3 regions of the Arthrobacter sp. NPDC055138 genome follow, and region 2 is predicted to be linked to each of the others. Evidence: predicted binding sites of a transcription regulator. Region 2 holds the regulator's gene; each other region holds the start of a gene.
What was found. Region 2 encodes HrcA, which represses chaperone genes, less so after heat shock. Its sites were predicted from a motif close to TTNGCACTCGNNNNNNNCGAGTGCNAA; they were not measured.

Region 1 (9,921 bases), on a different contig from region 2:
GCGGACCCACGGTGCCCACATTCACGCGGTCTCCGCGCGGCAGCTCGTCGTGGTGGGCCTCCTGGCCCCAGTGCCAGCCGCGGCCGGGCGCTTCTTCGGCCCGGGCCAGTGCCGAACCGAGCATGACGGCGTCGGCTCCCATGGCGATGGCTTTGACGATGTCGCCGCTGAAGCCCAGTCCGCCGTCGGCAATCACATGCACGTAGCGGCCGCCGGATTCGTCCATGTAGTCCCGCCGCGCGGCAGCCACGTCGGAGATCGCCGAGGCCATCGGTGCATGGATGCCCAGCGCGCGCCGCGTGGTGGTGGTGGCTCCCCCGCCAAAGCCCACCAGCACGCCGGCCGCGCCGGTGCGCATCAGGTGCAGGGCCGGGGTGTAGCCGGCCGCGCCGCCGACGATCACCGGCACGTCCAGTTCGTAGATGAACTGCTTCAGGTTCAGCGGCTCCTGTGTCTTGGACACATGCTCTGCAGAGACCGTGGTGCCGCGGATCACGAAGATGTCCACGCCGGCGGCCAGCACCGTCTTGTAGTGCTCCTGCGTGCGCTGCGGGGTCAGCGATCCGGCCACGGTTACCCCGGCCTCGCGGATCTCGGCCAGGCGGGAGGTAATCAGTTCCGGCTGGACCGGTGCCGCGTAGAGCTCCTGCATCCGCTTGGTGGCGGCCGGGTTGAAGTTCTCCGTGCCCAGAGCTTCGATTTCATCGAGCACCGGCAGCGGATCCTCGTAGCGGGTCCACAGTCCTTCGAGATTGAGCACGCCAAGGCCGCCCAGCTTGCCCAGCGCAATGGCGGTGGCCGGGGACATCACCGAGTCCATCGGCGCGGCGATCACCGGGGCGTCGAACTTGTACGCATCGATCTGCCAGCTGACAGAGACATCCTTCGGGTCGCGCGTGCGGCGCGACGGGACGATCGCCACGTCATCGAGGGAGTAGGCTCGGCGCCCACGCTTGCCACGGCCAATTTCAATCTCGTAAGTCACGGCTCTAGGTTATCCCACTGCTGGAACGCTTCACCCGTGAACCGGCGGTGACAGGAACTGCGCCGGCCGCGGCCGGCGGCTGCGCGCTCCCCTGGGCCGACCGCTGGCGTCGTCCCGGCGCAGGCGATACGCTCGACCTGCCGCACGGCAGGCAAGCGCACCGTAGGCCCGTTCCCCTCAGGTTGCCGCTGGCCGGCCGCAGGTAGCTTCAGCGGGAAGTGGGCAGGCATGGGTGGAAGATTCCGGCGGTCCGTTGAGCCCATGCGACCGTTCGCGAGTGGGCTGGGGTCCACCCTGTGCTTTGGCATCGCTGGGCTCATTTGGTCCATGCCCTCCCTGCGTTCGCGCCGGTTGCGGAGAGCCGCATCGTGTTCCGTGTGCGCTTTCCATCAGCGCGTGCGCGGGATCGCCGTCGTTGTGGTCGCGGTCCTCCTCGTCGCGGGAGCTGGAGCCCGCGCACTTGAGGCGCTCTCCCCGCACATCGTTTGCCACAGCCATATAACTGCCGACGGGCGGATCAAACCCGAGCCGTATCTGAAGATTTCACCGCCGGCCTCGTGGAACATCACCCGCAATTTCCTGGTCGCTCCGATCAGCGGCGTAGGGGTCCTGACCGGGCGCAGCCTTGAGATGGAATCGTGCTCAGGACCGTCCCTGTGGGTCACGTTCTGGCACCCGCCGCGGACCAGTGGTGGCGGAACAATGCTCGGCGATGTGTTCCTTGCGTGGATGCCGCCGGTAGACCCAGCGGGTGCCCTGAGCGTCAACGGCTACGGCATAGCCGACGAGGGCCAGTATGTCCGCTACGGCCCGAACATCTCCCAGACCCGGACCGAGGAGGTGAAACTCGCCAGCCACGAGTCGCGGCACGTCGACCAGTGGGCCGTAGGCAGCTTGCTCGCCGGCCCGTTCGCATTTCCGGCGGCATACATCATCGACGGAGCGCTGTTCCCGTCCTCACGCAACCACTTCGAGCGAGCCGCCGGATTGTCCAGCGGCGCCTATCCGCCCGCGCCGGATAACTGGCCGGCGCCGCGCTGGCCTGACACTGCCGCCATCGTGATCATCGCGCTTCTGATCTTCCGACGTCGGCTCCGTTGGCTCACCCGTGTGGCGGTCGGTGGCCGCGATCACGCCCGTGCCCACGCACCCATGCGCTGCCCCGTCCATACCCGCGGCTGGTCGCAGCCCGCCGGCCCGTCCCGGGCGCCGTTGGCCCCCGGCTGAGCGCTTACCCGGGGGCGTCGATCCAGCGGGCAGCCGCCGCATAGGTGTCTTCGGGACTGGCGTTGAACGCGATGGCCGCGTCCGGAGAGTGCCGGCGCACGAGGTTGATGATCCGCTCGAACAGCTGGGGACGGTCCTCTGCTCTGCGCACACCCCCGCCGACAACGACGCACTCCCAGGGATGGGCGCGAAGGGCGGCCGTGACCATCGCTTCCGGGTCATCGCTGCCGTCCAGCCCGAAGAGGCAGGCCTGGGCGCCGACGCCGTGGCGGGCGAATGCTGCCATGCCGGCCTCGATGGCATCCGCCACCGGCCGCGGGTCCCACGGCCCCGGCACCTTGTACGGGTTCAGCCCGATCACCAGCACGCGAGGCACGGGCGCGGGAGCTGTCATGCCCCGAACCTATAGCTCCGTTGCCGCCGTGGCCAGAGCTTCGCAAGACGGCCACAACGTCGCATGCCGCACATTAATGCGCGAGGCGCCGCTCCCCCAGTTGCAGGGAACGGCGCCTCTCTCATGGGCTGTGGGACTACCGCTTGTAGTTCGGTGCCTCCACGGTCATCATGATGTCGTGCGGGTGGGATTCCTTCAGGCCCGCAGCGGTGATCCGGACGAACTTGCCCTTGGCCTTGAGTTCGGCGACGGTGCGGGCCCCGGTGTAGAACATGGTCTGGCGCAAGCCGCCCACCAACTGGTGCGCCACGGCGGACAGCGGACCGCGGTACGGCACCTGGCCTTCGATGCCTTCGGGGATCAGCTTCTCGTCGTCGGGCACATCGGCCTGGAAATAGCGGTCCTTGGAGAAGGACGTGTTCTTGCCGCGGGTCTGCATGGCGCCCAACGAGCCCATGCCGCGGTACGCCTTGAACTGCTTGCCGTTGACGAACACCAGATCGCCCGGGGACTCGGCGGCACCGGCCAGCAACGAGCCGAGCATCACGGTGTCGGCGCCGGCGACGAGGGCCTTGCCGATGTCGCCGGAGTGCTGCAGGCCGCCGTCGGCAATCACCGGGATGCCGGCCGGGATGGCTGCCTTGGCGGACTCGTAGATCGCCGTGATCTGCGGGACGCCCACGCCGGCCACCACGCGGGTGGTGCAGATGGATCCGGGGCCTACGCCCACCTTGATGGCGTCGGCGCCGGCATCGACCAGCGCCTGCGCACCCTCGCGGGTGGCTGCCTGGCCGCCGATGACATCCACGTGGGCCGCGGCCGGATCCTTCTTGAGCCGGGCGATCATGTCCAGCACGCCCTGGCTGTGGCCGTTGGCGGTGTCCACCACCAACACGTCCACGCCGGCATCGATCATGGTCATGGCACGCTCGTAGCCGTCGCCGAAGAAACCGACGGCGGCGCCGACGCGCAGCCGGCCGTCGTCGTCCTTGGTGGCCAGCGGGTACTGCTCCGCCTTGTCAAAGTCCTTGACCGTGATGAGGCCCTGCAGGATGCCGGCATCGTCCACCAGCGGCAGCTTCTCGATCCGGTTCTTGCCCAGCAGCTCGATCACGTCGGGGCGGCTGATACCGACTTTGCCGGTGATCAGCGGCATCGAGGTCATTACCTCGTGCACCTTCGTGGTCGGGTAGTCGGCGCGGGGCACAAAGCGGGTGTCGCGGTTGGTGCAGATGCCCAGCAGCTTGCCCTCGGAGTCCACCACCGGCAGGCCGGAGACGCGGTAGTTGAAGCAGAGCTCGTCCAGCTCGGCGAGCGTGGCGTCCGGGGCGATGGTCACCGGGTTGGTGATCATGCCGGATTCGCTGCGCTTGACCCGGTCCACGTGCTCGGCCTGGTCCGCGATGGAGAGATTACGGTGGATCACACCCAGACCGCCCTGGCGGGCCATGGCGATGGCCATCCGGGATTCGGTCACCGTGTCCATGGCGGCGGAGAGCAGCGGGGTCTGCACGGTGATTCGACGGGTCAGGCGCGAACTGGTGTCGGCCTCGGACGGAATGACATCCGTGGGGCCGGGCAACAGGAGAACGTCGTCGTAGGTGAGACCCTCGAAAGCGAACGGATTGAATTCTTCGGACACTGCAGGGCCTTTCGAACGATACCGGTGGCGGCCTCCGGACACAGCCCGAAGACCGGTTCCTGAGGTTGATTACATCCTAAACGTTTCCGGCGCAGCCGATATTTCTGCCCGCTCGCGATGTGGTGGAACTAACGGCCCTCGCGGGCAGCACAGAGGGGACCAGGCACGGCCTGGTCCCCTCTGTGCTTGACTGCCCGTGGGTCCCCGCGCGGTGCGGCAACCCTTCAGGCTGTTAGTGCTGGTGGTTGTGCTCGTCCTCGTCGGCCGGCTTCTCGACGACCAGGGTTTCGGTGGTCAGCACCAGGGCTGCGATCGACGCCGCGTTGCGCAGCGCCGAACGGGTCACCTTGACGGGGTCGATGACGCCGGCGGCGAACAGGTCCTCGTACTCGCCGGTGGCGGCGTTGAAACCGTTGTTGACGGTCAGTTCGCCCACCTTAGAGACGACGACCATGCCCTCGTGGCCGGCGTTCTCGGCGATCCAGCGCAGCGGCTGGGCCAGCGCGCGGCGGACGAGTCCGACGGCGGTGGCTGCATCGCCCTCAAGGGCCAGTACATTCGGGTCGGTATCCAGAGCCTGGGCAGCGTGGACCAGTGCGGAACCGCCGCCGGCAACGATGCCTTCTTCCAGAGCAGCGCGGGTGGAGGACACTGCGTCCTCGATCCGGTGCTTCTTCTCCTTCATCTCGACCTCGGTGGCAGCGCCGACCTTGATCACGCCGATGCCACCGGCCAGCTTGGCCAGGCGTTCCTGCAGCTTCTCGCGGTCCCAATCGGAATCGGTGCGCAGCACCTCTGCCTGCAACTGGGCCACGCGGTCCGCCACATCGGCCTCCGAACCGGCTCCGTCCACAATGGTGGTGTTGTCCTTAGTGACGGTGATCCGGCGGGCGGTACCCAGCACCTCGAGGCCAACCTGGTCCAGCTTCAGACCGAGGTCCGCGGACACCACCTGGGCGCCGGTGAGCACCGCGATGTCCTGCAGCATGGCCTTGCGGCGGTCGCCGAAGCCAGGTGCCTTCACGGCGGCCACGTTGAGCGTGCCGCGGATCTTATTGACCACCAGGGTGGACAGGGCTTCGCCGTCGATGTCTTCGGCGATGATGAACAGCGGCTTGTTCGCCTGCAGCACCTTCTCCAACAGGGGCAGGAATTCCTGCACCGTGGAGATCTTGCCTTGGGAGATCAGGATCAGCGCATCCTCGAGGACGGCCTCCTGGCGCTCCTGATCGGTGACGAAGTACTGAGACAGCAGGCCCTTGTCGAACTGCATTCCTTCAGTGAGCACCAGTTCGGTGTCCATGCTGGAGGCTTCTTCGATGGTGATGACGCCGTCCTTGCCCACCTTGTCGAAGGCTTCGGCCAACAGCTGGCCGACCTCGGGGCTCTGGGCGGAGATGGTGGCCACCTCGGCCACCTTGTCCTCGACCTCGCGGGCGTTCTCCAGCAGGCGTGCGGAAACGGCCTCGACCGCTACCTCAATGCCGTGCTTGAGCGCTCCCGGTGCGGCGCCGGCGGCCACGTTGCGCAGGCCCTCCTTGACCAGGGCCTGGGCCAGCACAGTGGCGGTGGTGGTGCCGTCGCCGGCCACGTCGTTCGTCTTGGTGGCGACTTCCTTGGCCAACTGCGCGCCAAGGTTCTCGTACGGATCGTCCAGCTCCACCTCGCGGGCGATGGTCACGCCGTCATTGGTGATCGTGGGGGCGCCCCACTTCTTGTCCAGGACCACGTTCCGGCCGCGGGGGCCGAGGGTGACCTTGACGGTATTGGCGAGCTTGTCGACGCCGGCTTCCAGCGCCTTGCGGGCCGCGTCGTTGAACTCCAACTGCTTTGCCATGAATTTGTTCCTTTCACGCGAAATGCCCCGGTTGCGCTGCAATACAGCGGCAGCCGGGGCATTTCGGTTGTCCGTGGTTCCGGCTGCGGGCGTCGACTGCGCGCGCCCGAGCCGCCGGACTCAGCTGATGGGCCTTACTTGGTGACGATGGCCAGCACGTCGCGGGCAGAGAGCACCAGGTACTCTTCGCCGCCGACCTTGACCTCGGTTCCGCCGTACTTCGAGTAGATGACAACGTCACCCTCGGCTACGTCAACGGGAACCCGGTTGCCATTGTCATCGACGCGGCCGGGGCCGATCGCGACAACTTTGCCTTCCTGCGGCTTTTCCTTGGCGGTGTCCGGGATAACCAGGCCGGAGGCCGTGGTCTGCTCTGCTTCGAGCGGCTGGACAACAATACGATCCTCAAGAGGCTTAATCGAGACCGACACTCGGCTCTCTCCTTTTCATGAGCTACGAATAGGTTTGGCCAAGGAGATGTCTGCCGTCGTCGCGGTGCCGGCAGGCGGTTCCTTGTATTAGCACCCACACGGGGAGAGTGCTAACTGCGACTCTATGAGACTGATTAGCACTCGGTCAAGGCGAGTGCCAGCAGCAGGTGGATCCTAGCGACCTGCACGTCCTCTTGTGACGCGGCGTGGCTTTTCGGACCGCGGGCCAAGTTGCGTAAGGCTTACCTAACCCGATAGTTTTCACTGTGCGCGCAAATAGCAAACGTTTATGTTGCCTAATGTAGGACTCCTCTCTCGGGGCCCGGCATTGACGAACGATGGAGTGTCAGTGAAAAAGCCCCTGAAGTCCGGCCTGCTGGTCGTGACCGCAGCCGTTTCCATGCTCGCTATGAGCGCTTGCGGTCAGCAGACCAATGCCGCAGCAGGCTCCGATGCAGAGACGATCAGCGTTGAGCACGCCTCGGGAACCACGGATGTGCCGGTGAACCCGGAGACCGTCTACACCTTCGACCTGGGCGTGCTGGACAGCCTCACCGCCCTGGGCGTCGAGGTCGACGGCGTTCCGCAGGCCGTGTTCCCCGAGTCCCTGGCGCAGTATGGCGAAGACGGCTACACCAAGATCGGCTCCATGAAGGAACCCGACTTCGAGGCGATCAGCGAGGGCGCTCCGGATCTGATCATCATCTCCGGCCGGACTGCCGAGGCGTACGACGAGCTGAGCAAGATCGCCCCGACCATCGACCTGAGCGTCGATACCGCGGCGCCGGTCGAGAGCTTCAAGGAAGTCTCAACGACTCTGGGCGAGATCTTCGGCAAGGAAACCGAAGTCGACGAGAAGCTTGCCGCCCTCGACACCAAGATTGCGGACACCAAGGCCGCGGCTGCCGACGCCGGCACCGGCCTGGTGCTGATGACCAGCGGCGGCGAAATGACCGCCTACGGCGCCGGATCCCGCTTCGGCATCGTCCATGACGTGCTGGGCGTGCAGCCCGCTGCCGAGGTGAAGTCCGAGGGACCGCACGGTGAGGCGATCTCGCACGAATTCATCGCGGAAACCAACCCGGACCACCTGTTCGTGATCGATCGCGACTCGGCCGTCGGCGAATCCGGTGAGGCAGCCACCGCTGTTCTGGATAACGAACTGGTCAACGGCACCAAGGCGGCAAAGAACGACAGCATTACCTATCTGGATTCCGCTTCCTGGTACCTGGTGGGCTACGGCCTGAATAACACGGATGCGATGATTAGCGCCGTCCAGGCAGCCGTTACGAAGTAGCACCCCGTAAGGCTGCCGGCTCTCTGCCGGCGGCCTGCGCGGTGGTCCGACTTATGGCCTCCTCCACGATTTCCACACCAGCTCCGGCACCGGTTGCAGCCGCGGCCCGGCGTTCGCGTCCCCGGGGATCCGGTGCGCAGCTCGCCTGGGCGGGCACCGCCGTCGTTATTTTGGCCTGTGTCAGCATGTTCGTGGGGGTCAGCGATGTCTCCCTGCCGGCACTGCTGTCCGGCGACCAGACCGCCTGGGACATCTTCTGGATAAGCCGGCTGCCGCGGACCCTGTCCGTGATACTGGCCGGTGCGGCACTGGGCATTGCCGGGCTGATCATGCAGCTGATGGCCCGGAACAAATTTGTGGAGCCGTCCACCGTGGGAACCGTGGAGTCCGCTTCGCTGGGCATCCTGGTGGTCACCGTGGCGATCCCCGGCGCATCCCTGCTGGCCAAGATGTCCGTGGCCACCGTGTTCGCGGCGGCCGGAACCGGGCTGTTCCTGCTGGTATTGCGCCGGATCCCGCTGCGCAACACGCTGATCGTGCCGCTGGTGGGCATCATGCTGGGCGGCGTGATCGCGGCCGTGACCACCTTTTTTGCCTACCGGTACGACCTGCTGCAGACGCTGAACAGCTGGATGATCGGCGACTTTTCCGGCGTGCTGCGCGGCCGCTACGAACTGCTCTGGATTGTTGCGGTGCTGGCCGTGGTCGGATATTTGTGCGCGGACCGGTTCACCATGGCGGGCATGGGCCAGGAATTCTCCACCAACCTGGGCCTGCACTACGGGCGGGTGATGACGCTGGGACTGGTCATCGTCTCGCTGATCAGCGCCGTGGTGGTGGTCAACATCGGCGCCATTCCGTTCCTGGGCCTAGTGGTGCCTAACCTGGTGTCCCTGGTGTTTGGCGACAGCGTCCGCCGCGCGGTCCCGTGGGTAACGGTGTTCGGCGCCGGCTTCGTGCTGCTGTGCGACATCATCGGCCGCACCATTCGGTTCCCCTACGAGATTCCCGTGGGCGTGATTGTCTCCGCCGTAGGCAGCGCCATTTTCCTGTACCTGCTGCTGAGGACCCGCAAGAATGGCTGACACGGTTCTGCCCGCCGCACTGACGCAGCACAAGCGCCGCACGGTCAAGACCGTCCGGCCGCGGACGTGGATCATCCTGCTGGGCCTGCTCACCGCCGTCCTGGTCGCCGTTTTCATGACCGTCGACCTGCGCGGCAACCTCGGCTACATCCTTCCCCGGCGGGCCATCAAGATCGGGTCGATGCTGTTGGTGGCGTACGCCGTGGGTGTGTCCACCGTGTTGTTCCAGACGGTGACCGCCAACCGCATCCTGACGCCGTCGATCATGGGTTTCGACGCCCTGTACATGCTGATCCAGACCGGGCTGACGTTTGCCATCGGCGGCCAGGCGCTGCTGAGCATGGGCGCACCGGCCCGCTTCGCGATCGAAGTGCTGATGATGGTGGCGTTCTCCTTCCTGCTGTACCGCTGGCTGTTCACCGGCGGCGGCAAGAGCCTGCACCTGATGCTGCTGGTGGGCATAGTTTTCGGCACGATGTTCCGCGGCATCTCCTCGCTGCTGCAGCGGCTGATCGACCCGAGCGAATTCATCATCCTGCAGGACCTGTTCTTTGCCAGCTTCAACAACGTGGACGGTCTGTTGCTTGCCGTCTCGGCAGTGGCCGTTGCTGCCGCCAGCATCCCCGTCTGGAGGATGCGCCGCGAGCTGGACGTGCTGGCACTGGGACGGGATACCGCACTGAACCTGGGCGTGAACCACCGGCGCGCCGTCACCAAGGTGTTGATGGTCTGCGCCGTTTTGGTGGCCGTCTCCACCGCACTGGTGGGTCCCATCACCTTCTTCGGCCTGTTGGTGGCCAGCCTGGCCTACCTGCTGTGCTCGCATTTCCGCCACACTTATGTGCTGCCCATCGCCGTGCTCTTGGGCGCCATTGCGCTGGTCGGCGGCCAACTGGTGCTCGAGCAGGTCTTCAGCTTCGACACCGCGCTGAGCATTGTCATTGAATTTGCGGGCGGCCTCCTGTTTATTGCCCTGCTGTTGAAAGGCTCCGTCAAATGATCCACGTCTCGGGCGTCTCCAAG
Region 2 (9,921 bases):
GTGCGCGGTGCGGCGGGCGGCCACCCGCGCTGCGACGGTTCTCGTCCCAGCGGCTGTACGCCGTCACTATGTCGCTGACCAGCCGGTGCCGGACCACGTCCGAGGCATCGAGCTGGGAGAAGCTGACGTCCTCGACGCCAACCAGGATCTCGCTGACGATCTTCAGGCCGGAGCTGGTGCCGCCGGGCAGGTCGATCTGCGTGACGTCGCCGGTCACCACCATCTTGGACCCGAAGCCCAGCCGGGTGAGGAACATCTTCATCTGTTCCGGTGTGGTGTTCTGCGCCTCGTCCAGAATGATGAAGGCGTCGTTGAGGGTGCGGCCGCGCATGTAGGCCAGCGGGGCCACCTCGATGGTGCCGGCGGCCATCAGGCGCGGAATCGACTCCGGGTCCATCATGTCGTGCAGGGCGTCGTAGAGCGGGCGCAGATACGGATCGATCTTGTCGCTGAGCGTGCCCGGGAGGAAGCCCAGCCGCTCCCCTGCCTCCACGGCGGGACGGGTCAGGATGATTCGGTTGACTTCTTTGTGCTGCAGGGCCTGGACCGCCTTGGCCATCGCCAGGTAGGTCTTGCCCGTGCCGGCCGGGCCAATACCGAAAACCACCGTGTGGTTGTCGATGGCCTCAACGTAGTTCTTCTGGTTGAGCGTCTTGGGCCTGATATTGCGGCCGCGCGAGGAGAGGATGTTCAGCGTCAGCACTTCGGCCGGCCGCTGCGCGGTCTGTTCACCAAGCATGCGCAGCAGCTGGGCGACCACCTGCGGCGTGATCCGGGTGTCCTTGGCGGCCAGCGCGCGGATCTCCTCGACCAAGTTCAGCGTGAGTTGGACCGCGTCGGCGGGACCGGAAATGGACAGCTCGTTACCGCGGACATGCAGGTTCACATCGCTGAACTCGGCCTCAATAACCTGCAGCACCTCGTCGTGGGCACCGAGCGCCCTGACCATGTGTTCCGGCGAATCGAAATGGACGGAACGGCTGCTTGATCCCAGCGGATCGACATCCAGGCGTGATTGGGACATAGTCCGGCCGATGTGGCCTTTCATCGCTCCTTCGGTGGGCGTTGCTTGCGGTGCTGCCAGCGCTGCTGCTGACGGTGAGCCGGAAGTATCCCGGCCCTGACGGTACAAGGTCCATGCTACGGCACGGGGCACCGAGCAGTCCTCTACGGGGGCGAAAACGGCAAGATATCGATACTGCATCAATCGTGCATCAGTCCGGTTGAGGGCTGGTTAAAGCACCCATCAGCCCCCCTCCCATATGCCAAGCTAGTGGGGCGGGAAAGCCGTCAGCCACCGGTTCCTGCCCCGCTTTTACCCCGTCATTTCCGGACCGTCAGAAGGGACCCCGGCATTACCAGCAACCAGCTCCGGCAGCCTTCGGGCTCGGTCCCGACACGCCGCTTCGGCGCGTGGTTGGCGCTGGTTACCGCATCCTCGCTGGTGTTGCTCGGCTGCACACCGCAAGGCAGTGCCACCGGCGGGCAGACCTCCATGCCCGTCCCCACTGCCCCAACCGTGGCCAGCAGTCCGCTGGTGTCCAGCGCACCGGTGGAGACCCTGCGCTCTTCCGAGCTCTCCCCCCTCTATTGGCTGGGCACCAACGCAGACAATGTCTTCCTGTACCGCGAATACCGCCAGGCGGAGAACCTCGGAGACCCGATTACGACGGCGGTGTCCGCCTTGACCCGGCTGCAGCCTCTGGATCCGGACTACTTCAATCCGCTCAGCCCGGCCAGCAAGGTGGGCGCTTCCATTACCAACGGCTCGGTCATCACCCTGGACATCTCATCCGATGCCTTCGACCGCCGCGTGGATGCGGGCATCGCCGAACGCGCCGTGCAGCAGTTGGTCTATACGGCCACCGCGGCCGCCGCGAACGCAGGGCTCAGCAGCTCCGACAACCCGCTCGAAGTGGTGATCCTGGTGGATGGCCACCACGGCTACGAAGCCTTCGGCCATGTGCCGCTGGGCGAACCGATGGCCCGGGACAGCAGCCTGGCGGCCCCGGTCTGGATCATCGATCCGGCCCAGGGTGCCTCGTCCGAGGGGCGGGTGGAGGTGTTCGGCCGCGGCGTCGCCTTCGAATCGCAGCTGCGCTGGCAGATCTACCGGATGGTGGACGCTTCTGAAGACGCCGCCGACGGCAAGCTGGTCAAGTCCGGGACGGTCTCCGTTGACGCACCGGCCGAAGAAATCGGCGAGTTCAGGTTCAACCAGAAGCTGGACCCGGGCACCTACAAGCTCTACGTCTTCCATGAGGACGTGAGCGGGCGGACCGAAGAACGGCAGAATCCGGACAGCAAGGTCTTCACGGTCAAGTAGTCCGCCGCGTAGGCCGTCGATCACCTAGACCGTGCCCGGCCAACGTGTTGGCCTAGCGCCAGCGGCCCAACAGCTCGCTGAGCAAGGTCAGGGCGGCCGGTCCTGCCGTTGAGGAACGCAGGACGTGGGGCCCCAGCCGCACCGCCACCGCTCCGGCATCCAGCATGGCGTCCATTTCCGCTTGGCTCATTCCGCCTTCGGGACCAACGATCATCAGCACCCGGGCGGCACTGCCATCGCCGCCGCGGGAAGCACCGCCCGTGTGGGAGGCGCCGCCGTCGGGCGAGGGACCGCCGTCGTTGTTTCCCCGCGCCTCCGCGCGGTTGGCGCCCAAGCCGGCGCGCTGCACGGCGTCTGCCACGCTGCCCTCAGCGTCTTCGTGCAGCAGCAGCGACAACCGGCTGGAGCGGATCAGGGCACAGAGCCCAGCGCGTTCCACCAGCGGTCCAACCTCCGGTACGCGCGCCCGCCGCGACTGCTTGGCGGCCGCCCGGACCGCCATCTGCCACTTTGCCGTGCCCTTGGCCGCCTTGTCGGCTTTCCATCGCACGATGCTACGTTCGGCCTGCCACGGGACCACGGCGTCGACGCCAAGCTCGGTGGCCGCCTCGATCGCCAGTTCGTCGCGGTTGCCCTTGGCCAGTGCCTGCACCAGCACCAGCTCCGGGTCCGGTTCCGGCTCCTGCAGAATCTGCAGCGCGCGGACCGTCAGTTCGCCGGACCCGCCGGACACGGTCTCGCCGATCAGCCGGCGGCCCCGGCCGTCGGCCAGGTCGACGAGTTCGCCGGGCTCAATCCGCTTGACCGTGACGGCATGCCGCGCCTCGTCCCCGGTCAGCGTGAAGCTATCGCCTGGGGCCACCGCGTCGAGCTCGCCCGGGGCAGTGAAGAACAGGTGGCTGGTCACGCCTAGAGGTTACCGAGCCGGTCGCGCAGCCGGGCGAAGACACCGGTGCCGGAGGACGCCAGCTTGCCCTCGGTGTATTCCTCGCCGCGGGCCTGCGCCAGCCGGCGAAGCAGGTCTTCCTGCTCCGAGTCCAGTTTGCTCGGTGTCTCAACATGCACATGCACCTGTAGGTCCCCGCGACCGTAGCCGCGCAGATGCGTCACGCCCAGGCCGCGCAGTGTGAGGGTCTCCCCCGCCTGCGTGCCGGGCTTGATGCTCAATTCGCGTTCGCCGTCGAAGGTGTCCAACGTGACGTCCGTGCCCAGCGCGGCAGCGGTCATCGGCACCGCCAGGCTGACGTGCAGGTCGTCTCCCTCGCGGATGAAGTTCTTGTCCGGGTTGACGCGGATCTCCACGTAGAGGTCGCCCTGCGGGCCGCCCGCCGGGCCTGCCTCGCCCTGTCCGGCCAGCTGGATGCGCGTTCCGGTTCCCACGCCAGCCGGGAGCTTGATGGTCAGCGAACGGCGGCTGCGGATGCGTCCCTCGCCGTTGCACTCGTTGCAGGGGTCGGGAATGATCGTGCCGAAGCCCTGGCAGCTGCCGCAGGCGGCAGTGGTCATGACCTGGCCCAAGATGGAACGTACGGCGCGCTGGACTTGGCCGGAGCCGCCGCAGATGTCGCAGGTGCGCGGGCTGGTGCCGGGGCGGCAGCAGCTGCCATCGCAGGTGGGGCAGACCACGGCGGTGTCCACCTCGATCTTCTTGTTCACCCCAAAGACCGCGTCCTTGAGGTCGATCCGCACGTTGATCAGGGCGTCCTGGCCGCGGCGGGTGCGCGACGCCGGACCGCCGCCAGCTCCGGCACCGCCGAAGAAGCTCTCGAAGATGTCCTGGAAGGCGAAGCCGGAACCGGAGAAACCGCCGCCGAACCCGGTGTCGTTGCCGTTTTCGTTGCCCGTGGTGTCGTAGACGCGCCGTTTCTGCGGGTCGGAGAGCACCTCATAGGCGTGGCTGACCTGTTTGAACTGCTCGGCTGCCTCCGGGCCCGGGTTGACATCCGGGTGCAGCTTGCGGGCCAGCTTGCGGTAGGCCTTCTTGATTTCCTCGGTCGAGGCGTCCTGGCTGACGCCGAGGGCGTCGTAGTGGTTGCTCACCTTGTAATACTTCACTTCCTGGAGATTGGTTCACCGGCGACGACGGCCGGTGCGGACCTTGCGCGGCAGTGGGGCTAGCCGGCGAGGATCCGTGACAAATAGCGTGCGACGGCGCGCACTGCCGCCATCGTGGTGGGATAGTCCATCCGGGTGGGGCCGAGAATGCCGACCTTGGCCGTGGCGCCGGGACCATAACCGGTGGCGACCACCGAGGTTTCCGCCAATGAGCCGTACGGATTCTCCCGGCCGATGCTCACCGACATGCCGTGGGCATCCTGGTGCATTTCGGAGAGCAACTGCAGCAGGACCACCTGTTCTTCGAGTGCCTCGAGGATGGGGCCGATGCTCAAGGGGAAGTCCACCGTGGAGCGGGCCAGGTTGGCCGTTCCGGCCATCAGGATCCTCTCCTCGCTGGAGGCCGCGGCCAGCTGGGCAAGCGACGCGGACAGTTCGTCGACGATCCCCGCATGTGCGGGCTCTGCCGGCACCGGCGAAGCCTTCAGCCGGTGCGGCACTCCGGCCAGCGGTTTCCCGGACAAAGCGGCGAGGAAGGCCGTGCGCAGAGTGGCCAGCGCGTCTTCCGCCACGTCCATCGGCAGCACGGCAACATGCTGGTCCACCTTGCCGTTGTCGGCGATCAGCACCACCAGCACGCGACGGGGAGCCAGCAAGACGAACTCGATGTGCCGCACCTTGGCAGCACCCAACTGCGGGTATTGGATCACCGCAACCTGGTTGGTGAGCTGGGACAGCAGCCGCACCGTCCGTTCCATCACGTCGTCCAGGTCGTCGGCGCCGTCCAGCAGTTTCTGGATGGCCCGGCGCTCGGGGGCAGAGAGCGGCTTGACGTCAGAGATCCGGTCCACAAACAGCCGGTAGCCCTTGTCCGTGGGAATCCGGCCGGCACTGGTGTGCGGGGCAACGATCAGCCCGTCTTCCTCCAGCGCCGCCATGTCGTTGCGGATCGTGGCCGACGACACGCCCAGGCTGTGCCGGTCGACCAGTGCTTTGGAGCCCACCGGCTCGCGTGAATGCACATAGTCCTCGACAATGGCGCGGAGCACTTCCAGCCTCCGGACCTCGCTCACTGCACTCCTCCTGTCTTCGGCTCAACCTGATGACGAGTTGTTAGCACTCAACACGTCCAAGTGCTAAGTCTAATACGTTGCCCCCGTTGTTAGCATTGTCTTCGCGGCGGTGCCGTAGACGTACTACCTGTGTAAGGACTTGAAGCATATGAGCAGCTACGGCTGGGGCCCCCAGGATCTCACCGCGCCCAAGGCCCGGACACTGCGCGAAGTCGCCGCCGATCCCGGACAGGTGCTGGAGGACGCACAGAGCGGTTGGGTGGGCGCCGTAGTCCGGGTGGAGAAATCCGGCGGCGTGCACTTGGTCTCGCTGGAGGACCGCCGGGGCAAGGTGCGCTCCTTCCCGCTGGGCTTTGGCTTCCTGTTTGAAGGCGAACCGGTGAACGTGGTGCAGCCCGCGTCTGTTTCCAAGGCTCCGGTCCGCCAGCGGACGGCCTCCGGCTCGGTGAAGGTGGAAGGCCAGCGCGCCAGGGTGGCGCGCGCCAGCCGGATCTGGGTAGAAGGCAAGCACGATGCCGAACTGGTGGAAAAGGTCTGGGGCGACGACCTGCGGGTGGAGGGCATCGTCGTCGAACCCCTGCACGGCGTGGACGACCTGGCCGCGGCCGTGGCCGAATTTTCCCCCGGTCCCCAGCGCAGGTTGGGCATCCTGGTGGACCACTTGGTGCCGAATTCCAAGGAGTGGCGGATCGCCGAGGCCGCCATGGCCGTCCCGGCGGCCGCCGGCAACGTGCTGATTGTGGGCCACCCCTACGTTGACGTCTGGCAGGCCATCAAGCCGTCGGTGATCGGGCGGGCGAAGTGGCCGGTGGTCCCGCGCGGCACCGACTGGAAGACCGGCATCCTCGCCGGCCTGGGCTGGCCGCACCGGACCCAGATCGACGTGGCGGACGGCTGGAAGCGGCTGCTGGGCAGCGTGAACAGCTATGCGGACCTGGAGCCCAGCCTGCTGGGCCGGGTGGAGGAAGTCATCGATTTCCTCACCGTCTGAGCCAGTTTCAGCGCCCGCTGCGGCCCCGGTCTGCACCGGGCCGCAGGGTGGAACCGCTAGGCTAGGAACAGCAGTGAGCCATCAGCAGATTTTCCGAAGGTAGGTCCAGTGTCCGAGAACTCTGCTCGCAACCAGCAGCCGGAACGCAAGTCCGCGCCGCGCCCGCAGTACCAGAGCGCGTCGGCTTCCGCCTTGCCGTTGACCCCTTCCGAGGACCGGCAGTGGGCAACCATGGCGCATTTCGGCGGGATCCTGGGCTGCTTCCCCTCGTTGGTGATCTACCTGATTTTCAAGGACCGGGGACCGTTCACCGCCCAGGAGTCCAAAGAGGCGCTGAACTTCACGGTCCCGCCGACCGTGGTGGCCATTGTGGCCAACCTGCTGATCGTCATCCCGGCGGTCAGCGGCATCTTTGCCGTCGTCGCTGCGGCCATTTGGGTTTTCCTCACGGTCTATTCCGTGATCGCCGGCATCAAATGCAACCGGGGCCTCCCGTATCGCTACGCCTACAACCTGCGTCTGTTCCGCTAAGCCTGAGGCCGCGCGGGCTGCCGGTCCAGCTCCCGGTCATCCCGTCTTCATTCCTCCTTCGATACGGCAGGCATGCCTGGCGTCTGGGCAGCCCTGCCCTGCCACGGCCACTTACCAGTGATTTCCAGCTCCAGCGACCAACTGAGGAACGTTCGGATCAGCACGATCGCGGCCAGCACCGCCACGCTTTCGAGCGTCGGGCTGATGGCGACGGTGCGGATGATGTCGGCGGCTACCAACAGTTCCAAGCCGAGCAGGATCGACCGCCCCAGAAACCGACGGAATTGCTCATAGACTCCGGCCTGTTTCCGCGCCAGCCGCGGAATGGCGATCAGCGCAGCCATTATGGCGCCGGCCACGATGGCGGCCACCCCCGCGGCGTCCATGAGGCGGCCGACTGCCTCTATGACTTCCCCGAACTCCATGGCATCCCCTGACCTTCACGGTCCGTCACGGCACCGGCCCTATTCCAGCGGCAGTTCGTCGGAAATCCCGCGCAAGGTCACGGGGGCTGCCGGTGGTTCCTTACGCAGCGCACCGCCTCGGCAGCTTTGCTTCACCGCTGGGGCTCATTGTCCGCCCAGGGCACGAGGGGCGCAATGGACAAAGCCCGGCCGCCCGGGTCAGGATGTACCGCTGGACCGCGCCCGCCCGACCGCGTCTGCCTGCAGGCGCTGGCGGGCGGTGTTCAGCCCGGCGGCCACCGGCACGTGGCCGATGGCCGCCGCCAGCCCGAAGACCGGCATGTCGCTATACACACTTTCCCTGCCACCCGGCACCGTCTCATAGGTCTCGTGCCACACTCCGACGTCGCCGCTGCCGGCGGATTCGCGCATGAACCGGCGCCAGGGCTCAAGGTGCGGCGACGACCGGTCGGCCGCGAACCGCTGTAGATGTTCCGGGCTCTTCCAATAGCTGACCATGATGGTGGTGCGTCCGAACCACTGCTGGTACCCCAGCAACCCGGCCTCGGGCGTCTGGGCCAGGTGCGCCAGCATTCTGGGCATGGCCACCCCTACCCGCGCCACCTTCGCGAACTTCCACCATCGGTTGGCGCGCATGCCGATCAGGAAAACCGTCACCGGCCCGCTGCCGGGATCGGCGGTGAAGCGTCCTGCGTGCACTCGTTGCGACATCAGTTTCTCCATTCGTAACGCCGTTATAAAACAGTGTTACGTAACAGTGTTATGCAATACTGATGGCATGGCAAGACCCCTCCTCCACGATGAGACCCTGCGCCGCACGCTGCTCGACACCGCGGCCGCCAAAATCGCCCGCGACGGCGCCGCAGCCGTGTCGCTGCGAAGCATCGCCGCCGCGGCAGGAACGTCGACAACGGCGGTGTATTCGCTCTTCGGGGGCAAGGCGGCACTGCTGACCGCAGTGCTCGACGACGGTTTCGCCTCCTTTGCTGCCTCCCAGCAGCAGGCTGCGTCCGCCGGCCTCGAAGCGCTGGGCCGGGCTTACCGAACGTGGGCGCTGGAGCATCCGGTCCTCTACGGCCTCATGTTCGGCGGGTCGCTGGCCGGCCAGGTACCGTGCCAGCCGACACCGGGAGCGGCCGAGCCGTCGATCGCGCCGCTGTTTGCCGCAGTTGCCGCCGCGCTGCCCGCGGCATCGGATGACGAGATCGCCTCGATGGTCGGCGTCGTCTGGGGCCAAGTCCATGGGCTGGTGTCACTGGAACTGGCCGGCGCACCGGCGGCAGGCTGGAGCTGGGCTGCGGCCTATGATGCGGCCCTCGTCCGGATCGGCCGCTCGCTGGGGCGCTAGGAAAACTTAGTCTTCGAGCAGCCGCCGGACCACGGCGTCGGCCAGCAGCCGGCCTTTGAGCGTCAGCCGAATGGTTCCGGCGAAGGCCGCGGCCGGGTCGACGAGGGAATCGGCGATCAGTCCTGCCACGGCTTTCCTGCCGTTCGGCCCCAGATCCTGGGTGCGCAGCCCGTCGATAATGCGGGTCTGCAGCATCACGTGCTCCAACTGCCGGGTACCGGCGTCGAGCGTTTCACGCCCGGCCGCCGGCGAGACTCCGGTGGCCAGACGCTGGGCATAGGCCGCCGGATGCTTCACATTCCACCAGCGCACGCCACCCATGTGCGAGTGGGCGCCGGGGCCGGCGCCCCACCAGTCATCGCCGCGCCAGTAGGCCAGGTTGTGCCGGCAGCGGTCGTCCGGTGTGCGGGCCCAATTGCTGACCTCGTACCAGCCGAACCCCGCTGCTGCCAACCGCGCGTCGGCGATCTCATACTTGGCGGCATGGTCGTCGTCGTCGATGCCGGGCACCTCGCCGCGGCGGATCTGCGCTGCGAGTTTGGTCCCGTCCTCGACGATCAGCGCGTAGGCGGAGATATGGTCCGGTGTGCAGGCGATCGCGGAGTCCAGGCTGGCCTCCCAATCCGCAATGGACTCCCCCGGTGTGCCGTAGATCAGGTCCAAGCTGACCTTGAGCCCGGCTTCTCGCGCCCACTGCACTGCCTGCGGCACCCGTTCCGGATCATGCGTGCGGTCCAGCACCTTCAGCACGTGCGGCACGGCCGACTGCATGCCGAAGGAGACCCGGGTGAAACCTGCGTCGGCGAGGATCTTCAGCGATTCCGGCGTGACGGAGTCCGGGTTGGCTTCCGTGGTGACCTCGGCGCCCGGCTCCAGCCCCCACAAGCTTTCGGCCTGGTTCAGCATGGCGGCCAGGTCAGTCGCCGGCAGCAGGGTTGGCGTACCGCCGCCGAAGAAGACAGTGGCCAGCGGCCGGTCGGGCAAGTCGGAATCGCGCAGCACGCGCGCCGCCAGATCCAGTTCGGTGTTCAGGGTGCCCGAGTACTCATCCTGCGACGCCCCGGAACCGAGTTCCTTGGCCGTGTAGGTGTTGAAATCGCAGTAGCCGCAGCGCACCCGGCAGAACGGAATGTGCACATAGAGGCAGAAGGCCCGGCTTGCAGCCCCGTCTG
Region 3 (9,921 bases), on a different contig from region 2:
GAGACGGGGTGCGAGGCAAAACTGCAACATGTGTTTCAGTTCACATCCTGACCGATAGTTAGGCTGGGCAACCGGATTAGCCCGGCGTGTCGCGGAACCACGCTGTTACCGGGCGATTCCTGAAGCCTCTGCCCTCCGGGCACCATGGCCGGTACGGTGGAGGAATGGAACAGGTCCTCGCCGTTCGGGGCGTGGGGGGCTACCGCCGCTATCGGGCTCCGGCGCTCGCCGTCGCCCCATCCGGCAGCGTGATGGCCGCCTTTGCAGGTCTGGACGGGCAGGCCGGACCACGCCGCTCCGGCGACCTGCTGCTGCGCCGCAGTTTCGACGGCGGAGCCAGCTGGGAGCCGCAACAAGTGGTCTGGGCGGGCCAAGCCGGGCAGGCGCCCGGCCGGCCCGGGCTGCTGTCCGACGCTCAAACCGGGCGGATCCTGATGGCCTTCGTGGCCCGGGACAAAGCCGGCAGCGCTGACAGGCTTGCTCCCGCCGCCGAGGACCGACGCTTTGAACTGATGTCATCCGACGACGACGGCACCACCTGGCAGCATCGGACAGTCACCCCGCGATTGGCCTCGGATGCCGTGACCGGACTGGCAGGTGCCGGCTCGGGGACCGGGCTGCATGCCGGTCCCTTCGCCGGACGGCTGCTGGTGCAGTTCGCCGTGACGGCCGGGGGCGGTCCAAGGGCAGCGTCCGGTTACAGCGACGACCACGGTGACAGCTGGACTGTCGGCGAGCCGCTGGATGCGTCTGCCCTCGGTCCGGCGGTCTCGGAGGTACCGGGGTCCACGGAGTCCTTCGAGGCGCCGCCGGTCTCCCCGGTTCTGGTCATGCCGGAACCTGACCCGGGCGCTGTGGCCTGCTTGTCCGACGGCCGAGTGGTGCTGCAGGTTGGCGCCGCGCCCATCCGGTGGGCGGCCGTATCCGATGACGGCGGGCACAGCTACGGGCCGCTGCAGCCGATCGAGGAACTGCCCGATCCCGGCAGCGCCGGCTCACTGATCCGGTTCGACGGGCTGCCAGCCTTGGGCGGACTGGCCGCACCGGTAAGCAGCCACTGGATCCTGGCCGCCAACTGCCAGGATGCCGTGCTGAACCGGAATGTGGTGCTCAGCCTGTCGCGCGACGACGGGGAGTCCTGGCCGCACAAACTCACTATCTGGGGCAGTGGAGCCAGCGGTCCGGCCGTGGTGCGGCTGGCCGACGGCCGGATTGGCGTGCTGTACGAGCGCCAGGGCGGCCGCGAACTGGCCTTCGCCACTGCTGATCCGGGGATGCTGCGGGCGGCCTGGCCCCGCGGGGCGGTGACGCGGAAGGCCGACGAAGGCACCGGTGGGTCGCGGCCAGAGACAGGCCCGCTTCCGGTGGCAAGGGACTATCCGTTGCGCTTCGACATGGTGCTGCAGGCGATCGTCGGTGCGGACGAAGGGCGGCCGGAGCCGGGCTATCGGGCCGGGGACATGCTCTTATTCGCCGGACGGGCGCGGGTTTTGGGGCCGGAGTACCTGAGCGTGCAACTTTCCGGCGCGTTCGACAACCTCGGGGATTTTCCGCCGCAGCAACTCGGGCCGGGTGGGGAGGCACACTACTTCCATCCCGTCCACACGGTGAGCGCCGCCGACGTCGCTGCCGGCCGTTTCACCGTGGTCTTTACCTGCACTGCAGCCCCGGTAGACACCGCTTCCGGAAGTGCCGCGGTGGTGGGCCGAACGCGGGAGTTCAGCCTCGACGTCGTGAGCGGAGAAATCGGCGAGGGGTGACGCGGCTCTCTGCCTCCTCGGGAGTGTTCTCCCGGTAGCAGTGTGCAAGGATTTAACCGGGATCAACAACGCCGCCGTTACGGTGGCGAAGACGCAGAACGGAGTGGGAGTGCAAGACAAGGACCCAGACCAGGAATCCATGTCGCCCATGACTCCGCAGGCGGGAATGCTGCCGATCATCAAGCCGAAAAACGTTCCTGTTCCCGACACCGGTTCCGGCCGTTCCACGGCCCCGGCACGCACCGGCTCCGCCGCCGGACCGCAGCCCACCCATCCTCCCGTGCCGCGCCCGACGGACCGGCCGGTGGCCAAGCAGGTCAAGCCCGTTCCGACCGGAACCACGCCGCTGCGTGCTTCGGCGGCTGCATCACGCTCCAACGCGGCGGCCCGCCGGATGCTGCGCAAGCTGGTGCAGGGCGAGGCGCCTCCCACCGCACCGATGAGCATTGTGGAGCGGCTGGCCGGCAGCCCGTACGCGAACCCGATGATCCAGGCAGCCGGAATCGATGCCTCCGCGCGGATCACGTTGGACTTTGCCCTGGACGTGGCGGAAACCATGTTCCGCTATGGAGCCGGCGCGCTGGAGGTGGAGACCAGCATCATTGCCGTCACGGCGGCGTTCGGCCTCAGCGACATCGACGTGGACATCACGAACCAGTCGGTGCTGATCAACTACGCGAAACCGGACACTGTGCCGATCACCGTGATGCGCGTGGTGCGTTCCTGGACCAACAACTACGCCGGACTGTCCCTGGTGCACGAACTGGTCACCGACATTGTCAACGGCGGAGTGGGCCGCAGCGAAGCCAAGGAGCGGCTGCAGGAAATCACCTCCCGCCCGAAGCCCTTCCCTCGTTGGATGGCCATCGGCGCCGGCGGCGTTTTTGCCGGAGCGATCGTTGCGTTCCTGGGTGGCAGCATTTTCGCAGCCCTCGTGGGCAGTATCTCCACCCTGTTGATGGGGTTGGTGGGGAAGAAGCTGAGCAAGTGGCGGATGCCAGACTTCTTCATCACCGGCATCGGCGCCTGCCTGGCCACCGTGATTGCATTGGTGTTCTGGGCACTGCACGTGCCGTTGAGCCCGGCGCTGGTGATCGCGGGCGGGATCCTGTTCCTGCTGCCCACCGGACGCTTGGTCTCAGCCACACAGGACGCCATCAACGGCTTCCCGGTCACCGCTTCCGGGCGGTACCTCTCCGCCTTCTTCACCTTTGCGGCCATAGCCGCGGGCGTCGCGGTGGGGCTGGTGGGAGGCACCATGACTGGCATCAGCCTCCCCGAAGTCTTCGTGCAAGGCGAGGGGAACTACCCCTATGTGGTGCGGGCGCTCCTGCTTATGGTGGCGACGATGGCCATCTGCATGACCGAGCAGACCAAACTGAACATGCTGCTGCCCACCGCCGCCGTGGGCCTGATGGGTCTGCTGATCTACGACTTCGTCTTGTGGGCAGGAATCGGGGACCGGATCGCGCCGGCCGTCGGTGCCGTGGTGATCGGTTTCCTGGGCCGCATTGTCGGCCTGCGGATGGGCTCGCCGCAGTTGGTGGTGGCCGTCCCTGCGGTGCTCTTCCTGCTGCCCGGACTGTCTGTGTTCCGGTCCATCTTCGAACTGACCGTCAACTCGGAGGCGCCGTTCAACGGCATTCTGGGGCTGTTCGGTGCGTTGACCGTGATCCTGGCGATCGCCGGCGGCGCGGTGCTGGGCGACAACTTGGCCCGCCCGTTCACCAAGGGACTGGGATCGAACGAAAGCCGGCGGGCCCGGCGCCGGTAGGGCGCTGGGGGAAGCGCGGGCTGGAGCCGCCGGAAGGACGCCGGTCTGGGCGCTCTCGAAACCGGCGGATGCTTATGCCGCCGTGCCGGACGCAGGCAGGTCGGAGCCGCCGGACCAAGCCGGGCCCGCTGGCCCGACGCGCGCCGGATCAGGCTGGTTCGTTCTCCGGGAAGATCTGTCCCACCGGGGTGCGCTTCTCCGCCTGGAAAGCGTCTTCGGCCCGGCCATAGGCCCAGTAGCCGGAGATCGAGACCTGCTCGCGGGACAGTCCGTGGTCCTTGAACAAGACGTCGCGCAGCGACTTCACCTCGCCGCGCTCGCCGTGGACGAAGGCATCCACCCTGCCCTCGGGCCATTCCAGGGCGGAGATAGCGTCACGCAGCATGGTTGCGGTCCCGGGTGTCTGTCCGCGGCGGAACAGCCAGTGGATCCGCAAGCCGGCCGGGGCGTCCAGTTCCTGCACGTCGTCCTCGGAGTCCACTTCCAGGAAGGCATGGCCACGGGCGTCCGGAGTCAAGGCTTCGACGGCGGCCGCAATGGCGGGAAGCGCCGAATCGTCGCCGGCAAGCAGGTACCAGTCGGCGTCGGGGTCGGGACGGTAGGCGCCGCCGGGGCCGTTGAACATCATCCAGTCGCCCGGCTTGGCCCGCGCAGCCCACGGTCCGGCCAGGCCTTCGTCGCCGTGGACCACAAAGTCGACCACTAGTTCGCGCGTCTCGCGGTCCACTCGCCGCACCGTGTAGGTGCGGGTGACGGGCAGCTTGTCGGCCGGCAGCGTTTCCTTGAGCTCGGCCACGTTGACCGGGAGCTCGACGTCCAGGGACGGATCCAGGAAGAAAATCTTGATGTAGGGGTCCGTCGCCTCCTTCGCTGCATACCTCTCGGCAAACGATTCGAAGGCGTCCCCGCTGGCATACACGCGGACCATGTGCTTCGAAAGCCACTCAGTGCGCGTCACCTGGAGGTTGGTCTGCACGCGCGGGGGCCGGCCGCTCCGTCCGGGGCGGGCGGGGGCTGCTGCCGGTTGCGTCTGCATAGGGGTACTACTCCTGACAAAGGGAAACTGCTACTTAGGGAAACCTAACCCACGTCCGAGTGATTCCCAATTTATGAGTAAAGGTCATCTTGGCGGCGGAACCGCCGCTCGTCATGGGGCTGGGCTTCTACCGTCCGCTGGCGGCGGGGCTTTTGCTGTCTACCAGGGCGTGGCCTCTGCTGTCCTTCCGCGGCCTGGCTTCGGCGCGGCATGCGCTGTCCATGTTCAGCAGGAACTGTCCAGGTTTTGGCGCGACGCAGGCTCCTGACCTGCGGCAACGCCGAACGGCGCCGCAGAACATGGACACCTTCAAGATCCGGCCGGGACGGGCGGCGCTCCAGAGAAGGAGGGGCGGCATTCGCGCGGTGCGTGCTGCGGCTCCAGGGAGGGCGGACGTTCGCGTGGTGGTCCGCTGGCGACCACTCGGCTAACTTCCACGTCCCACATGTTTTGGGCCCGCTCCAAGCCCCTGACCTGCGACGATGCAAATGCCCTCGCCGAAACGTGGGAGCGAGTATCAGTTGGTCCGCCGGGGGAGTGCAGGGCAGGGCTGCCACGCCGCCCCGGATTCCGAGTCCAACCAGCTGGGCCGCTCGGGCAACCAGCTGGGCCCCTCGGGCTCAGCGCAGCGCCCACGCTACGGGGTCGGCGTGCTGGGCGGCCAGCAGTTCGTTGACCCGGCTGAAGGGCCTCGAGCCGAAGAACCCGCGGGATGCGGACAAAGGGCTGGGGTGCGCGGTCTCGATCCGCGGCACGTGTTCCAGCACGGGTGCCAGTTGCTGGGCTTCCCGGCCCCAGAGCAGTGCCACCAGCGGGCCGCCGCGCTGGGCCAGTGCCCGAACCGCCAGTTCGGTGATTTGCTCCCAGCCCTTGTTCCGGTGCGAGCCGGCCTTGCCTGCTTCAACGGTCAGGCAGCGGTTGAGCAGCAGCACGCCTTGGTCGCTCCAGGCGCTCAGGTCCCCGTGCTGAGGCGGCCGGAAACCCAGATCCATCTGCAGTTCCTTGTAGATGTTGGCCAGGCTTCGCGGCAGCGGCCGGACGTGCCGTTCCACAGCGAACGACAACCCGATGGAATGCCCCGGTGTGGGGTAGGGGTCCTGGCCGACGATCAGCACCTTGACCTTGGACAGCGGCCGCTGGAACGCCCGCAACACGTTCCCCGGCGCCGGCAGCAGGGTTTTGCCGGCGGCCCGCTCTCCATCCAGGTAGGAGGCAAGGTCCCAGAGCATCGGTTCGGCCGGCGCCAGCACCTCGGCCCACTCGGGGTGGATCACGCCGGCAAGTTCCTGCGGTGCGGCGAACGGATACGGGGCACCAAAGTCCGCGGCAGGCGGGTGGGCGGGCAGCGGAAAGAGGGCACCGTCGTCGTAGTTCACCGTTCTATCTTTGCGGATATCGGCCGCCGGCCAGCAATCAGGCCGCCCAAAGGGGGAGTCAGCGACAGTCGCAGGCGGTCGAATGACAGGCCTGTGATTCGCCCTTATCATGGAGGAGGTATTGATTGCCGCCGGCAAGTACTAGGAAGAGCAGGTGTGTTGTGGCAGGTTCGGCCGAGGCCAGTGCGTTTTCACTCGAGGCCGAGGTTGACGACGCCAGCCCGCTGAGCGAGCGCGACCAGCGGATGCTGGCGCTGGAGCGGCAGTGGTGGAAGTACGCCGGGGCCAAGGAACAGGCCATCCGCGAACTGTTCGACATGTCTGCCACGCACTACTACCAGATCCTCAATGCGCTGATCGACACCGAGGATGCGCTGGCGCACGATCCGATGCTGGTGAAGAGATTGCGTAGACTACGTACGTCCCGCCAGCGCGCGCGCACTGCTCGCCGGCTGGGCACCGACGCCTGATTCCGGGACCGCCCGGGAGGCCGGTTCCCGACACTCCACCACCAAGGATGCAGCACCGCGATGACCAAGTACCCCCGGGATGAGTTCGACCAGGTCCCTGAAACTTCAGACCGCCACGGTGTGCATCGCGCCCGCATGGCGACGCCGAAGTCCAACGGCCTGGGTCTGATCATCCTGGCCGCCGTCTTGGCGCTGGCGGTCGGAGCCTTGTCCTTCTTCGTGCTGCCGCTGCTGGGGACCGGAGGGCCTTCCACGCCGGTCGCCGGCGCAACCAGCACCCCTGCCGCAACAGCCTCGGCATCGCCATCGGCAACGGCGGAGGAAAGCGAAAGCGCCAAGGCGGAAGACACCACGGAGCCGAGTGACGAGGCCACGCCGGAGCCCACCGAAGAAGCAACCGACGAGCCCACCGAAGAGGCCGCGGCGGTCAACAAGCAGGATCCGGTGATGATCCTCAACGGTGCGGGCGTGTCAGGGCTGGCCGGCACGGTCTCGCAGACCGTGCAGAACGACGGCTGGACGATCGCAGTGGTGGACAACTGGGGCGGCGCACCGCTGGCCGGATCGGTGATCTTCTACAACCCGGGCCAGGAGGCCAACGCCCAGGCCCTCGGGGAATTGCTCGGCATTACCGACCTGCAGGAAAACGGTGACGTCTCGCAATACGTCACCGTGGCGCTCGGCCCCGACTACCGCTAGGCGGCCGCACCTGGTTTTGAGGATTTCGGTTACGCCTCAATAACATTAAGTGTGCCTTAGGTCACTTTCTACTCCGTGCGTAGATAGGGTGAAACCACCCTGCCGCTGAACCGTCTGCGGCAGAGGCGGAACTACTGAGTATGGAGAACACTATGGCGCTGGGAACCGTCAAATGGTTCAATGCGGAAAAGGGCTACGGCTTCATCACCGTGGACGAAGAAAATTCCGACGTATTTGTCCACTGGTCCGCGATCCAAATGGATGGGTACCGTTCCTTGGATGAAGGGCAGCGCGTGGAGTTCCAGATCGGCCAGGGCCAGAAGGGCCCGCAGGCCGAAGAGGTCCGGGTCGCTCCTTAGCAGGACATTAACGACGACGGCGGTGGAGGCTGGGTGCCTCCACCGCCTTTTTCGCCGGCTGGCTGAGCGGCGGATGGTCGTGCTGCTCAGTGAACGGGACGTGCTGTGCCGGCCCGGCCCACCCCGCAGCTGCGCGCCGCGGTGGGCCCAACCGCGCCACGTAGTGGTCGCGCTGCGCCGTGGCATTGTTACGTTCGCGGACGGGCTACTCTTTCAGCGGCACGCCGCGGGCGTCGCGCTTGAACGGTTCCGCCCCGACTAGGATCATGATGCCTTCGATGAAGCCCCACACGGCGCCGACGCCGAAGGTCAGGAAAGTGACCACGATCTGCAGCACGCCAATGCCGACGTAGCCGAGGTAGAACCGGTGGATGCCCAGGCCGCCCAGCAGGATGCCCAGCAGGCCGCCGATCAGCCGCGACTTCTGCTCCGGGTAGTAGTATCCCTGCGGAGCTCCGTAATACTGCTGCTGGCCGTAGGGCTGACCAGGTTGGCCGTATTGACCCGGCTGGCCGTACTGCGGGCCGGGCTGGCCGTATTGACCCGGCTGGCCCGACTGGTCCGGCTGCTGCGCGTATGGCTGTCCGGAAGCGCCAAAGTGTGGCTGGCCGGGAGTGCCTTGCTGTTGACCCGGGGCGCGTTGTTCCGAGGCACCGTACGGCGGCTGGCCATTGGGCTGTCCGGCGGGGCCGCTGTACGGCGGCTGGCCGATCGGCCTCGTCGGGCTGGCTCCCGTTCCCAACGGTTCGGTGGGGTTGTTGGCGTTCTTCTCGTCGCCTGATTCAGTCATGGTTTCTCCGACCTTGCCCGTTGCCGGGCTGCTCACAGATGGTTTCTCTTACCAGCCAATCTACGCGCGAGGCCCCGGCCGCATCCATGGGGGTCCACCCTGATTGTTTGCCCGGGGTCGGTCAGGGTGATTCGCCCTCCGCGAAGTGGACCGATCGGGCCGCCCAACAGGTTGCACTCGACACCGTCGAGTGCTAATTATTGACTTAGCACTCTCGCGGGCCGACTGCTAAGAAGTCTCCGTGGGGGGTGAAACCCGCCACCTGATGTGAGGTGAGCGGCGCGGCGTACCGAAATCGCCGTCGTCGTAAGCCGTCCGTCGCGGGCACCGCAGGTGGCCAGCAGCCGTCAAAAGCTGCGTCCAGTGTCTATTGTCCAGAAGGGACGTAAGCCGCTATGGCAAAGATCATTGCATTTGACGAGGAGGCCCGCCGCGGCCTCGAGCGTGGACTAAACATCCTCGCCGACGCCGTAAAGGTAACCCTCGGCCCGCGTGGCCGCAACGTCGTACTCGAGAAGAAGTGGGGCGCTCCCACGATCACCAACGATGGTGTTTCCATCGCCAAGGAGATCGAGCTGGACGACCCGTACGAGAAGATCGGCGCAGAGCTGGTCAAGGAAGTTGCCAAGAAGACTGACGACGTCGCCGGTGACGGTACCACCACCGCGACCGTTCTGGCCCAGGCCCTGGTCAAGGAAGGCCTGCGCAACGTTGCTGCCGGCGCCGACCCGCTGAGCCTGAAGCGCGGCATCGAGAAGGCTGTTGACGCCGTCACCGCCGAGCTGATCGCTTCCGCCAAGGAAATCGAGACCAAGGAACAGATCGCCGCCACCGCGTCCATCTCCGCCGGAGATCCGCAGATCGGTGAGCTGATCGCCGAGGCACTGGACAAGGTCGGCAAGGAAGGCGTCGTCACCGTCGAGGAGTCCAACACCTTCGGCCTGGAGCTGGAGCTCACCGAAGGCATGCGCTTCGACAAGGGCTACCTGTCGGCTTACTTCGTCACCGACGCCGAGCGCCAGGAAACGGTCCTCGAGGATGCCTACATCCTGATCGTCAACTCCAAGATCTCCAACGTGAAGGACCTGGTTGGCATCCTGGAGAAGGTCATGCAGTCCGGCAAGCCGCTGCTGATCATCGCCGAGGACGTCGAGGCTGAGGCCCTGGCCACCCTGATCGTGAACAAGATGCGCGGCACCTTCAAGTCCGTGGCCGTGAAGGCTCCGGGCTTCGGCGACCGTCGCAAGGCCATGTTGGCCGACATCGCCATCCTGACCGGCGGCCAGGTCATCGCCGAAGAGGTCGGCCTGAAGCTGGAGAACGCCACCCTGGACCTGCTGGGCCAGGCCCGCAAGGTGGTTGTCACCAAGGACGAGACCACCATCGTCGAAGGTGCCGGCGAAGCCGACGCCATCGCCGGCCGCGTCAACCAGATCCGTGCCGAGATCGACAACTCCGATTCCGACTACGACCGCGAGAAGCTGCAGGAGCGCCTGGCCAAGCTGGCCGGCGGCGTGGCAGTCATCAAGGCCGGTGCCGCAACCGAGGTTGAGCTCAAGGAACGCAAGCACCGCATTGAGGACGCCGTCCGCAACGCGAAGGCTGCCGTTGAGGAAGGCATCGTCGCCGGTGGCGGCGTGGCCCTGATCCAGGCCGG

Region 1: the regulator HrcA is predicted to act here: its motif matches at 6,651-6,677, upstream of groES (co-chaperone GroES).
Region 3: the regulator HrcA is predicted to act here: its motif matches at 8,470-8,496, upstream of groL (chaperonin GroEL).

The regions. Positions count from the first base shown of each region.
Region 1 covers NZ_JBSGTH010000007.1:176,052-185,972, reverse strand. The annotation lists gene ACWF5H_RS17240 (GuaB3 family IMP dehydrogenase-related protein) at 1-985, opposite strand, end outside; gene ACWF5H_RS17235 (hypothetical protein) at 1,361-2,212, shown strand; gene ACWF5H_RS17230 (hypothetical protein) at 2,217-2,606, opposite strand; gene guaB (IMP dehydrogenase) at 2,743-4,248, opposite strand; gene groL (chaperonin GroEL) at 4,481-6,085, opposite strand; gene groES (co-chaperone GroES) at 6,220-6,516, opposite strand; gene ACWF5H_RS17210 (siderophore ABC transporter substrate-binding protein) at 6,866-7,813, shown strand; gene ACWF5H_RS17205 (ABC transporter permease) at 7,867-8,898, shown strand; gene ACWF5H_RS17200 (iron chelate uptake ABC transporter family permease subunit) at 8,891-9,898, shown strand; gene ACWF5H_RS17195 (iron ABC transporter ATP-binding protein) at 9,895-9,921, shown strand, end outside.
Region 2 covers NZ_JBSGTH010000002.1:202,519-212,439, reverse strand. The annotation lists gene ACWF5H_RS06130 (PhoH family protein) at 1-1,024, opposite strand, end outside; gene ACWF5H_RS06125 (GerMN domain-containing protein) at 1,418-2,326, shown strand; gene ACWF5H_RS06120 (16S rRNA (uracil(1498)-N(3))-methyltransferase) at 2,379-3,233, opposite strand; gene dnaJ (molecular chaperone DnaJ) at 3,236-4,366, opposite strand; gene hrcA (heat-inducible transcriptional repressor HrcA) at 4,441-5,454, opposite strand; gene ACWF5H_RS06105 (DUF3097 domain-containing protein) at 5,603-6,445, shown strand; gene ACWF5H_RS06100 (DUF4870 domain-containing protein) at 6,554-6,976, shown strand; gene ACWF5H_RS06095 (DUF1622 domain-containing protein) at 7,024-7,401, opposite strand; gene ACWF5H_RS06090 (DUF4188 domain-containing protein) at 7,600-8,112, opposite strand; gene ACWF5H_RS06085 (TetR/AcrR family transcriptional regulator) at 8,180-8,749, shown strand; gene hemW (radical SAM family heme chaperone HemW) at 8,756-9,921, opposite strand, start outside.
Region 3 covers NZ_JBSGTH010000003.1:39,653-49,573, forward strand. The annotation lists gene ACWF5H_RS08360 (sialidase family protein) at 165-1,760, shown strand; gene ACWF5H_RS08365 (threonine/serine ThrE exporter family protein) at 1,900-3,534, shown strand; gene ACWF5H_RS08370 (siderophore-interacting protein) at 3,683-4,570, opposite strand; gene ACWF5H_RS08375 (uracil-DNA glycosylase) at 5,191-5,946, opposite strand; gene ACWF5H_RS08380 (DUF3263 domain-containing protein) at 6,108-6,416, shown strand; gene ACWF5H_RS08385 (LytR C-terminal domain-containing protein) at 6,477-7,115, shown strand; gene ACWF5H_RS08390 (cold-shock protein) at 7,268-7,474, shown strand; gene ACWF5H_RS08395 (TM2 domain-containing protein) at 7,680-8,264, opposite strand; gene groL (chaperonin GroEL) at 8,660-9,921, shown strand, end outside.